3 regions of the Frigoribacterium sp. AC759 genome follow, and region 3 is predicted to be linked to each of the others. Evidence: predicted binding sites of a transcription regulator. Region 3 holds the regulator's gene; each other region holds the start of a gene.
What was found. The regulator HrcA, encoded in region 3, represses chaperone genes, less so after heat shock. The targets are predictions, from matches to a motif close to TTNGCACTCGNNNNNNNCGAGTGCNAA.
Positions count from the first base shown of each region.

Region 1 (3,268 bases), on a different contig from region 3:
AGGATCGTGCCGATGCGGAGCGCGTCCTGTCCGGGGCTGCTGGGAGCCTCGCACGATGCTGCGGGGTCGGCCTTCTGCGAAGCCGAAGGCGACGACGACGCGCCGTCCTCCGGAGTCGACGACGTCGACGAACAGGCGGCCAGCAAGACGGAGGCGGCCCCTGCGAGCGCCAGAGCCTTCAGGCCTTTGGTGGATCGGATCATCCGTAGTCCCTTTCGTGAAGCGCGGAGAGCCGGACCGACACTAGGCAGACGGTCCTCGCGATTGAGTAGAAACTAGGGCTGGATTGTTTCTGGCGTGTGTTCTGGTCGTCACTGGACCGTTTCGTTAGCAATTCGTGACTTGCGCTCAATACCGCGATTCCGCCGCGACGATCGCACCGCGTCGGTGGAGAGCACGATGAGCGCGACCCAGACGATCGCGAAGCCGATCCAGCGGGTGACCGGCATCTCTTCGTGCAGCAGCACCACGCCGACGATCAGCTGCAGCACCGGTGCGAGGTACTGCGTGAGACCGATCGTGGCCAGAGGGAGACGACGCGCGGCTGCGGCGAAGAGGAGCAGCGGCACCGCGGTGACGACGCCCGAGCTGATCACGGTCAGGGTGTGGACGACCGAGACGGAGCCGAAGACGACCCCGCCGCCGACCCCCGTGACGGCCATGACGACGAGCGCCGCCCCGGCGACCGGGGTCATCAGCATCGTCTCGAGCGTGAGACCGCCGATGGCGTCGACCCGCCCGCCGACCTGCTTCTTGACGAGACCGTAGAGACCGAACGAGGACGCGAGCACGAGCGACACCCACGGCACGTCGCCGGTGCCGATCGCGATGACCAGCACGGCGACGCCGCTGAGGGCGACGGCCGCCCACTGCGCGGGGCGCAACCGCTCGCGCAGGACGACGACGGCCAGCAGCACGGTCACGATCGGGTTGATGAAGTACCCCAGAGCGGCCTCGACGACGTGCCCGGCGAGGGCGGCGGTGATGAAGACCGTCCAGTTGACGACGATGAACACGCCGGCGAGCCCCATGGTCGCGACGAGGCGGGGCTGCCGCAGCAGGCGGACGAACGCGGGAAACCCCCTGGTCGCTGCGAGCAGCGCGAGGCAGAACACGAGGGAGAAGACGATGCGCCAGGCGACGATCTCGAACGGCCCCGACGGCGACATCAGCAGGAAGAACACGGGCAGGACGCCCCAGAGACCGTAGGCGCCGACCGCGAACGCGAGCCCGGATCGGGCGGCCCCGCCGGCGGCACCGGGCGAGCCGCCACCCTGCGTCTCGGAGACGAGCGGGGCGGCGGAAGCCGAGGAGGCGCGGGGGCGGCTGGTGGTCACGTCACGACTGTAGGCCGGGCGACCGACACCGCGACACGTCCACCTCCGACAGGGTGGCGCGTCCGACCGCCTCTCTCGGGAGGCGCGACCTGTGGAGGAGGCGACCCGCGCCTCCTGCGGTCCCCCTCAACGACGAGAACCCCCGCCGAAGCGGGGGTTCTCGAGGAGCTGTGTCGAACGACTAGCGGACGACGACGGCGAGGACGTCGCGAGCCGAGAGGACGAGGAAGTCCTCTCCGCCGTACTTGACCTCGGTTCCGCCGTACTTGCTGTAGATGACCTTGTCGCCGACGGCGACGTCGAGCGGCACACGGTTGCCGTTGTCGTCGATGCGACCCGGACCGACGGCGACGACGTCGCCCTCTTGGGGCTTCTCTTTCGCGGTGTCGGGGATCACAAGGCCGGAAGCCGTGGTCTGCTCGGCTTCGACCTGCTGGATGACGATGCGATCTTCGAGCGGCTTGATGGAGACCGACACGGTTGCCTCTACTTTCTCGGAACTTCGAAAAACGTGGGTTGGCACTTGCCACGTGCGAGTGCCAGAAACAACTGTAGGGCGTCACTGGCACTCGGTCAATCCGAGTGCCAGTGATGCGCGTCGGTCTCGTCGACCCCGGGCCCCGGACCTCGGCGGATGCGTGAGACTGGACGACATGGATGCGTCGGAGCTGCTCGAAGTCCTCTCTCCCGAGGGGCTGCGGCTGCTCGACTCCCTCCCCCCGTGGCGGGCCTCCGACGACGTCGTGTCGTCGGTCGCCGCGCTGCGGAAGCAGGGCCACCCCGCCGAGCGCGTGTCGGCCGTGCTGACCCAGGCGCGCCTCCGCAGCAAGGCGGAGGGGAAGTTCGGCGAGTTCGCCAGTCGCATGCTCTTCACCGAGGCCGGTCTCGAGCAGGCCACGCGCCTCGGCGTCGCCGCCCGCCATGCCGACCGCTACCGCTCGGCCGGACTCACCAGCGTCGCCGACCTCGGCTGCGGCATCGGCGGCGACGCCCTGGCCTTCGCGGCCCTCGACCTCGACGTGCTGGCCGTCGACCGCGACGAGGTGACCGCCGCCGTGGCGTCGTACAACCTGTCCCCGTGGTCGTCGTCGCGAGTCCGTCAGGGCGACGCCGAGACGACCGACCTGACCGATGTGCAGGGGGTGTTCCTCGACCCGGCGCGCCGCACCGGCGGGCACAGCGCCACGAAGCGGATCGCCGACCCCGCCGACTGGTCGCCGTCGCTCGACGTCGCGTTCGCCTTCGCCGAACGCCTGCCGACGGGCGTGAAGCTCGGACCGGGGATCGACCGCGACCTCCTGCCCCGCGACGCCGAGTGCCAGTGGATCTCGGTCGATCGCGACGTGGTCGAGGCCGGGGTCTGGTTCGGACCGCTCGCACGGGCCGGGGTGGGCCGGTCCGCCCTGGTGATCAGCGCCTCCGGGGCGGCGGAGCTGACGGCGCCCGCCGACTCGGACGACGTCGAGGTGGGCGACCTCGGCGAATGGCTGTACGAACCCGACGGCGCCGTGATCCGCGCTCGTCTGATCGGCGACCTGGCCCGCTCGATCGACGCCCGCATGATCAGCCGCGACATCGCCTGGCTGACGACCGACCAGCGGATCGAGACCCCGTTCGCCCAGGGCTTCCGGGTGATCGAGACGTTCCCCCTCGACGAGCGGACCCTCAAGCGCGAGCTGCGGACGCGGGGCATCGGCCGCCTCGAGATCAAGAAGCGGGGAGTCGACGTCGACCCCGCCACGTTCCGCAAGCGCCTCTCGCTGCAGGGTTCGGGGTCGGCCACGCTCGTGCTGACCAGGGTCGCCGGGCGGCACACGACGCTGCTCTGCGAACGCGCCTGACCCCCGCCACGACGACGGAGGCCGCCGCACCCGAGGGTGCGGCGGCCTCCGTCGCGGAGCCGGGTCTGCGGCTCAGGTGCCGCTGTAGTA
Region 1 is NZ_CEEDMT010000008.1:58,263-61,530, reverse strand. Features, by position in the region: gene ACZ6JE_RS08485 (ABC transporter substrate-binding protein) at 1-203, opposite strand, end outside; gene rarD (EamA family transporter RarD) at 312-1,337, opposite strand; gene groES (co-chaperone GroES) at 1,519-1,815, opposite strand; gene ACZ6JE_RS08470 (class I SAM-dependent methyltransferase) at 1,991-3,178, shown strand.
Region 1: a site for HrcA is predicted at 1,900-1,926, ahead of groES (co-chaperone GroES). Genes of this name have one in related genera too.

Region 2 (3,268 bases), on a different contig from region 3:
CCTGTTCCCCGACCGGTACGCGTTCCGGGCCGACCTCCGCGGCGCGGGCCGCGACGAGCAGGCGCGCTGGGGCGCGGCCGACAGCGACGTCGTCGTCGAGCTCGACGTCGACCTCGGAGACTCCCCGCTGCCGCACGACGAGTGGCCTCGCCGGGTCGTGCTGCCCGAGATCGTCTGGCGGGCCGGTCTCGACCTGGACCCCGTAGACGTCACCGACCCCGCCGCGGTCTCGTGGCTCGAGACGTCGCTGCCGCCCGGGCCGTCGGAGCGGGTGGATCTGCTGCGGCGGGCCGTCGCGATCGCCCGGAGCGCGCCTCCTCGGCTCGTCCGCGGCGACGCCGTCGACGGGCTGGCCGCCCTGGCCGCGACCGCCCCGTCGGACGCGCGGCTCGTCGTGGTCTCGACCGGCACGCTCGTCTACCTGCCCGGTCGCCGGCGCCAGGCCTTCGTCGACGCCGTGCGCGCCCTCGGCGCCACCTGGGTGTCGTACGAGCGGCGCGATCTGCTGCACGACGTCGTGGCGGAGGTGCCGGAGGGCGTCGCGCCGGGCGACGGGTTCGCCGCGCTCGCCCTCGACGGCCGGGCCCTCGCCGTCGGCGACGCTCACGGCAGGCGAGTGCGACTGCTCCCCTCCTGACCCGGCGCGGAGGGCTGCGCCTGAGGCGGCCCGGAGGCGGCCGCCCGTAGGATGACGACGATCGAGAGGGCGGGTGATGGGCGACAGCGGTGCGACTGGCGACGACGGGACGGTCATCGGGCTCTCCGAGCGCGACCGCGCGATCCTCGACCTCGAGCAGTCCACCACGGGGTCCGCGCGCCAGAAAGAGGCCGTGATCCGACGCGATCTCGGTCTCTCGACGGCCCGGTACCAGCAGCTGCTCAACTCGCTCATAGACCGACCGGCTGCACTGGCCTACGCGCCGATGCTCGTGGGGCGTCTGCTCCGACTCCGCGACGCCCGCTCGCTCGCCCGCACGACCCGATCGTTCGGGCCGCCGACCCGCTGACCCGCCGACCGCCGACCCGCCGCCCCGCTGCACGCCGACCCGCCGACAGAGCGCCCGACGCCCGCCGAACCGACGCCCGCCGACCCAGAGAAGACCGACAGCACATGCCGAAGTTCCCCCGCGACCGTTTCGACGACCTGCCCGCCGATCTGCAGAGGGTCGGCGCGCACCGGTCCACCCCGAGGCGGGGCCGTGGGCTGGTCGTCTTCGCCTGGGCCGCTCTCGCGACGGGCGTGCTGGTGGGCGGCGGGGTCGTCGCCCTGGGCGTGCTGAACGACAGCATCCAGTTCGACGCCCCCACGACGACCGTCACCGAGACGGCCGAGGCGGAGGCGCCCGACGACACCGCCTCCGCGACGCCCACGGAGGCTCCCGTGACCGACCCCGCCGACGTCGACCCCTCCGTCACGATCGCGGTGCTGAACGGGACGTCGACCGCGGGTCTCGCGACCGCCGCCTCCGCCGACCTCGAGGCCGCCGGGTACACCGTCGCCACCCAGGGCAACGCGGGCGACACCTCGGCCACGACCTCGACCGTCTACTACGCCGACGCCGCCGACGAAGGGGTCGCCCTCGGGCTCGCCCAGACGCTCGGCGTCGCGGCGACGGCCGTCAGCTCGGCGTTCCCGAACGCGTCGGTGACGGTCGTGCTCGGCGCCGACTACACGCCCTGAGGGCGACCGGGCCGAGGAGGCGCGGGTCGCGATCACCGCGCACCGCACCTCCCCGGGTCGCCCGCGACGTCACTTGCACTCTCACCGGGCGAGTGCCAGAATCGTCACTGGCACTCGCGACACGTGAGTGCCAAAGCTTCTGCTTCATGACGTCCGGGAGGGACGAAAAACACACATGGCTAAGATCATTGCTTTTGACGAAGAGGCCCGTCGTGGCCTCGAGCGTGGCCTGAACATCCTGGCCGACGCGGTTAAGGTCACGCTCGGCCCGCGTGGTCGCAACGTCGTGCTCGAGAAGAAGTGGGGCGCCCCCACCATCACGAACGACGGCGTGTCCATCGCGAAGGAGATCGAGCTCGACGACCCGTTCGAGAAGATCGGTGCGGAGCTCGTCAAGGAGGTCGCGAAGAAGACCGACGACGTCGCCGGCGACGGAACCACCACCGCCACCGTGCTCGCTCAGGCGCTCGTCCGTGAGGGCCTCCGCAACGTCGCCGCAGGCGCCGACCCCATCTCGCTGAAGCGCGGCATCGAGAAGGCCGCTGCGGCCGTCTCGGCTCAGCTGCTCGCCGACGCGAAGGACATCGAGACCAAGGAGCAGATCGCTGCCACGGCCTCGATCTCCGCCGCAGACCCCACCATCGGCGCGCTGATCGCCGAGGCGATCGACAAGGTCGGCAAGGAGGGCGTCGTCACCGTCGAGGAGTCCAACACCTTCGGCACCGAGCTCGAGCTCACCGAGGGCATGCGCTTCGACAAGGGCTACCTGTCGCAGTACTTCGTCACCGACCCCGAGCGCCAGGAGGCCGTCTTCGAAGACGCCTACGTGCTCATCGTCAACTCGAAGATCTCGAACATCAAGGATCTCCTCCCCATCGTCGACAAGGTGATCCAGAGCGGCAAGCAGCTGCTCATCATCGCCGAGGACGTCGACGGCGAAGCGCTGGCGACCCTGGTCGTCAACAAGATCCGCGGCATCTTCAAGTCGGTCGCCGTCAAGGCCCCCGGCTTCGGCGACCGTCGCAAGGCCCAGCTGCAGGACATCGCGATCCTCACCGGTGGTCAGGTCATCGCCGAAGAGGTCGGCCTCAAGCTCGAGAACGCGACGCTCGACCTCCTCGGTCGTGCCCGCAAGGTCGTCATCACCAAAGACGAGACGACCATCGTCGAGGGTGCCGGCGACCCCGAGCAGATCGCGGGTCGCGTGCGTCAGATCCGCAGCGAGATCGAGGCGACCGACAGCGACTACGACCGTGAGAAGCTCCAGGAGCGTCTCGCGAAGCTGGCCGGCGGCGTCGCCGTCATCAAGGCCGGCGCTGCGACCGAGGTCGAGCTCAAAGAGCGCAAGCACCGCATCGAAGACGCCGTGCGCAACGCCAAGGCCGCCGTCGAAGAGGGCATCGTCGCCGGTGGTGGCGTCGCTCTCATCCAGGCCGGCAAGACCGCTCTGGCCGAGCTGCAGCTCGAGGGCGACGAGGCGACGGGTGCGAACATCGTCCGTGTCGCCATCGACGCTCCGTTGAAGCAGATCGCCTTCAACGCGGGCATGGAGCCCGGCGTCGTGGCCGACAAGGTCCGCGGCCTGCC
Region 2 is NZ_CEEDMT010000006.1:107,162-110,429, forward strand. Features, by position in the region: gene ACZ6JE_RS07495 (DUF2332 family protein) at 1-637, shown strand, start outside; gene ACZ6JE_RS07500 (DUF3263 domain-containing protein) at 714-1,007, shown strand; gene ACZ6JE_RS07505 (LytR C-terminal domain-containing protein) at 1,112-1,681, shown strand; gene groL (chaperonin GroEL) at 1,857-3,268, shown strand, end outside.
Region 2: a site for HrcA is predicted at 1,789-1,815, ahead of groL (chaperonin GroEL). Genes of this name have one in related genera too.

Region 3 (3,268 bases):
TCCTCGGCGTCCGCATCCGCGAGGGTCTGCCGGTGTCCGAGCTCGACCACGACGGTCGCCAGGCCGTCGCCGGGCTCATCGCCGACGGCTGGGTCGAGGGGCGCCCCGCCCTGCAGGGTCGGGTCGTCCTCACCCGTGAGGGCCGCCTCATGGCCGACGCGGTCGTCCGCCGACTCCTGCCGTCGTAGAGCGGGCCCCGTGACCGTCGCGAGCTCGACGGACGACGAAGGGCGCGCCTCCTTCAGGAGGTGCGCCCTTCGTTCGGTGCCGTGCGTCAGTTCTTGATGAACTCGAACGTCAGCGGGTACTTGTAGTACTGGCCGCGGTTGGCGGCGACGGCGGCGATGATCGAGAAGATCACGATGACGACGCCGGCGGCGAAGCCGGTGATGGCGCCGATCACGATGACGCTGAGCAGACCCGACGCGACCAGCACGATGGCCATGGTGATCTGGAAGTTCAGGGCGGCACGGGTGTGCTCGCGGATGAACGGGCCGCGGTCCTTCAGGACGAGGTAGCCCACCAGTGCGGGGACGATCCAGAACAGGATGCCGCCGAGGTGGATCAGCGTGGCCCAGAGCTTCTCGTCCTCCGGACGCATCGGCGGGACGGACGGCTGCCCCTGGTGACCGTAGGGCGGCTGGCCGTTCGGCTGCTGGTTGTAGGGCTGCTGGCCGTTCGGCTGCTGGCCGAAGGGCTGCTGGCCCGCGCGGGGGTCGTTCGGTTGCGAAGGAGGCATGTCGGTCATGGCCTCACCCTAGGGCAGACCACCCCGCGGGCAGTAGGGAGCTCGGGATGCCGAGTGCGCCGGGTGTAGGTCGCGCGGCGCACGTGACGTAGGATTGGCAGTCTGGTACGGCGAGTGCCAGACAGTCGGAAGAGAGGTGCGTCGTGGTCTCGGAACGCGGACTCGAAGTCCTCCGTGTCATCGTGCACGACTACGTCGCCTCCCGTGAGCCCGTCGGCTCGAAGTCGATCGTCGAGCGGCACCAGTTCGGCGTGTCGGCCGCGACGATCCGCAACGACATGGCCCTCCTCGAAGAGGAGGAGCTGATCACGGCGCCTCACACGTCGTCGGGCCGGGTCCCGACCGACAAGGGCTACCGCCTCTTCGTCAACGAGCTGGCCGATCTGCGTCCGCTCACCTCGGCGCAGCGTCAGGCCATCGAGACCTTCCTCGGCGACTCGACCGATCTCGACGAGGTCCTCGGGCGCACGGTCCGACTCCTCTCGCAGCTGACCAACCAGGTCGCGCTCGTGCAGTACCCCTCGTTCTCGCGGGCACGCGTGCGGCACATCGAGCTGGTCAGCCTCGGCGAGACGCGGGTGATGACCGTCCTCATCACCGACAGCGGCCAGGTCGAGCAGCGCCTGATCGATCTGCCCACGCCCGTCGACGAGGTGTTCCTCTCCGAGCTGCGGGCGTCGGTCAACGCCGTGGTCGGGGGCGCCGCGCTCAGCGACGCCGCCCGATCGCTCAGCGACCTGCCGGAGCGCTTCCGGCCCGACCTCGCGGCCATCGTGCGTCGCGTCGTCGCGAGCCTCGTCGAACAGCTGGCCGCGGGCCGCCAGGACCGTCTCGTCATGTCGGGCGCGGCGAATCTCGTCCGTACCGGCGACGACTTCAGCGGCAACCTCTATCCTGTGCTCGAGGCCATCGAAGAACAGGTCGCGCTGCTCCGGCTCTTCGGCGAGATGCAACTCGACGCCGTCGACGTGGTGGCCAGCATCGGTCGCGAGAACGCCTCGTTCGGGCTCGCGCAGACCTCGGTCCTGGCGAGCGGCTACACCTCGTCGGGCAGCGAGATCGCCCGCATCGGCGTGCTCGGCCCCCTGAGGATGGACTACTCGTCGAACATGGCGGCCGTCCGCGCGGTGGCCCGCTACCTGTCGTCGACGCTCGCCGAGCGCTGAGACCCGACCCGCGCCTCCTCGGCCTCCCCTTCTTCCCCCCAACTTCCAGCTACGACACCAAGAGGTAGACGAAACAAGTGGCAGATCATTACGACGTGCTCGGAGTCGACCGGTCGGCGACGCCCGAAGAGATCAAGAAGGCGTACCGCAGACTCGCCCGCGAGCTGCACCCCGACGTGAACCCGAGCGCCGACGCGTCCGAGCGCTTCAAAGACGTCACGCACGCCTACGACGTCCTGAGCGACCCGCAGCAGCGTGAGCGCTACGACCTCGGCCCGCAGGCCGGGTTCGGCGGCGGGGGCGGCGGCGGGGCCGCGGGCTTCGGCGACATCTTCGACGCGTTCTTCGGCGGCGGGGGCGGCGGTCAGCGGCAGGGTCCGCGATCGCGGCGCGAGCGCGGTCAGGACGCGCTGCTGCGCCTCGAGGTCGAGCTCGACGACATCGTCTTCGGCACGCAGCGCGACATCGAGGTCGACACGGCCGTGCTCTGCGAGACCTGCAACGGCTCGTGCTGTGCGCCCGGCACCTCGCCGCAGACCTGCGACATCTGCAACGGATCGGGTCAGATCCAGCGCACCGTCCGCTCGCTGCTCGGCAACGTCATGACGTCGAGCCCCTGCGGTACCTGCCGCGGCTACGGCACGGTCATCCCCAACCCCTGCGCCACCTGCCAGGGGCAGGGTCGCGTCCGTGCCCGCCGCACCATCCCGATCGACATCCCCGCGGGCGTCGACACGGGGCTCCGACTGCAGCTGCCCGGCCAGGGCGAGGTCGGTCAGGCCGGCGGTCCGAACGGAGACCTCTACCTCGAGGTCAAGGTGAAGCACCACGACACCTACAGCCGCGACGGCGACGACCTGCTGGCGACGCTCGAGGTGCAGATGGCCGACGCGATCCTCGGCACGTCGACGACGCTGACCGGCATCGACGGCGAGGTCGAGCTCGAGATCAAGCCCGGCACCCAGAGCGCCGACATCATCACCATCCGCGACCGCGGCATCACCAAGCTGCGCGGCACCGGCCGGGGCGACCTGAAGATCGGCGTCCAGGTGGTGACCCCGACCAAGCTCAGCCACAAAGAGCGCGAGCTCATCGAGAAGTTCGCGTCGGGTCGCCGCGGTCAGGGGCCCGAGCTGTCGCAGTTCCAGCAGGGGCTCTTCGGCAAGCTGCGCGACCGGTTCCTGAACTTCTGATCGTGGCGCACTCGTACCTCGTCGAGTCGCTCGACGACGCGTCGGTCGGCGGCGACGTCGTCCTGACCGGCGCGGAGGCGCGGCACGCGGTGACCGTCAGCCGCCTGCGGGTCGGCGACCCGCTGCGGGTCGGCAACGGTCGAGGGCTCGTCGCCGAGGGG
Region 3 is NZ_CEEDMT010000032.1:8,980-12,247, forward strand. Features, by position in the region: gene hemW (radical SAM family heme chaperone HemW) at 1-188, shown strand, start outside; gene ACZ6JE_RS13915 (DUF4870 domain-containing protein) at 275-748, opposite strand; gene hrcA (heat-inducible transcriptional repressor HrcA) at 892-1,914, shown strand; gene dnaJ (molecular chaperone DnaJ) at 1,992-3,107, shown strand; gene ACZ6JE_RS13930 (16S rRNA (uracil(1498)-N(3))-methyltransferase) at 3,110-3,268, shown strand, end outside.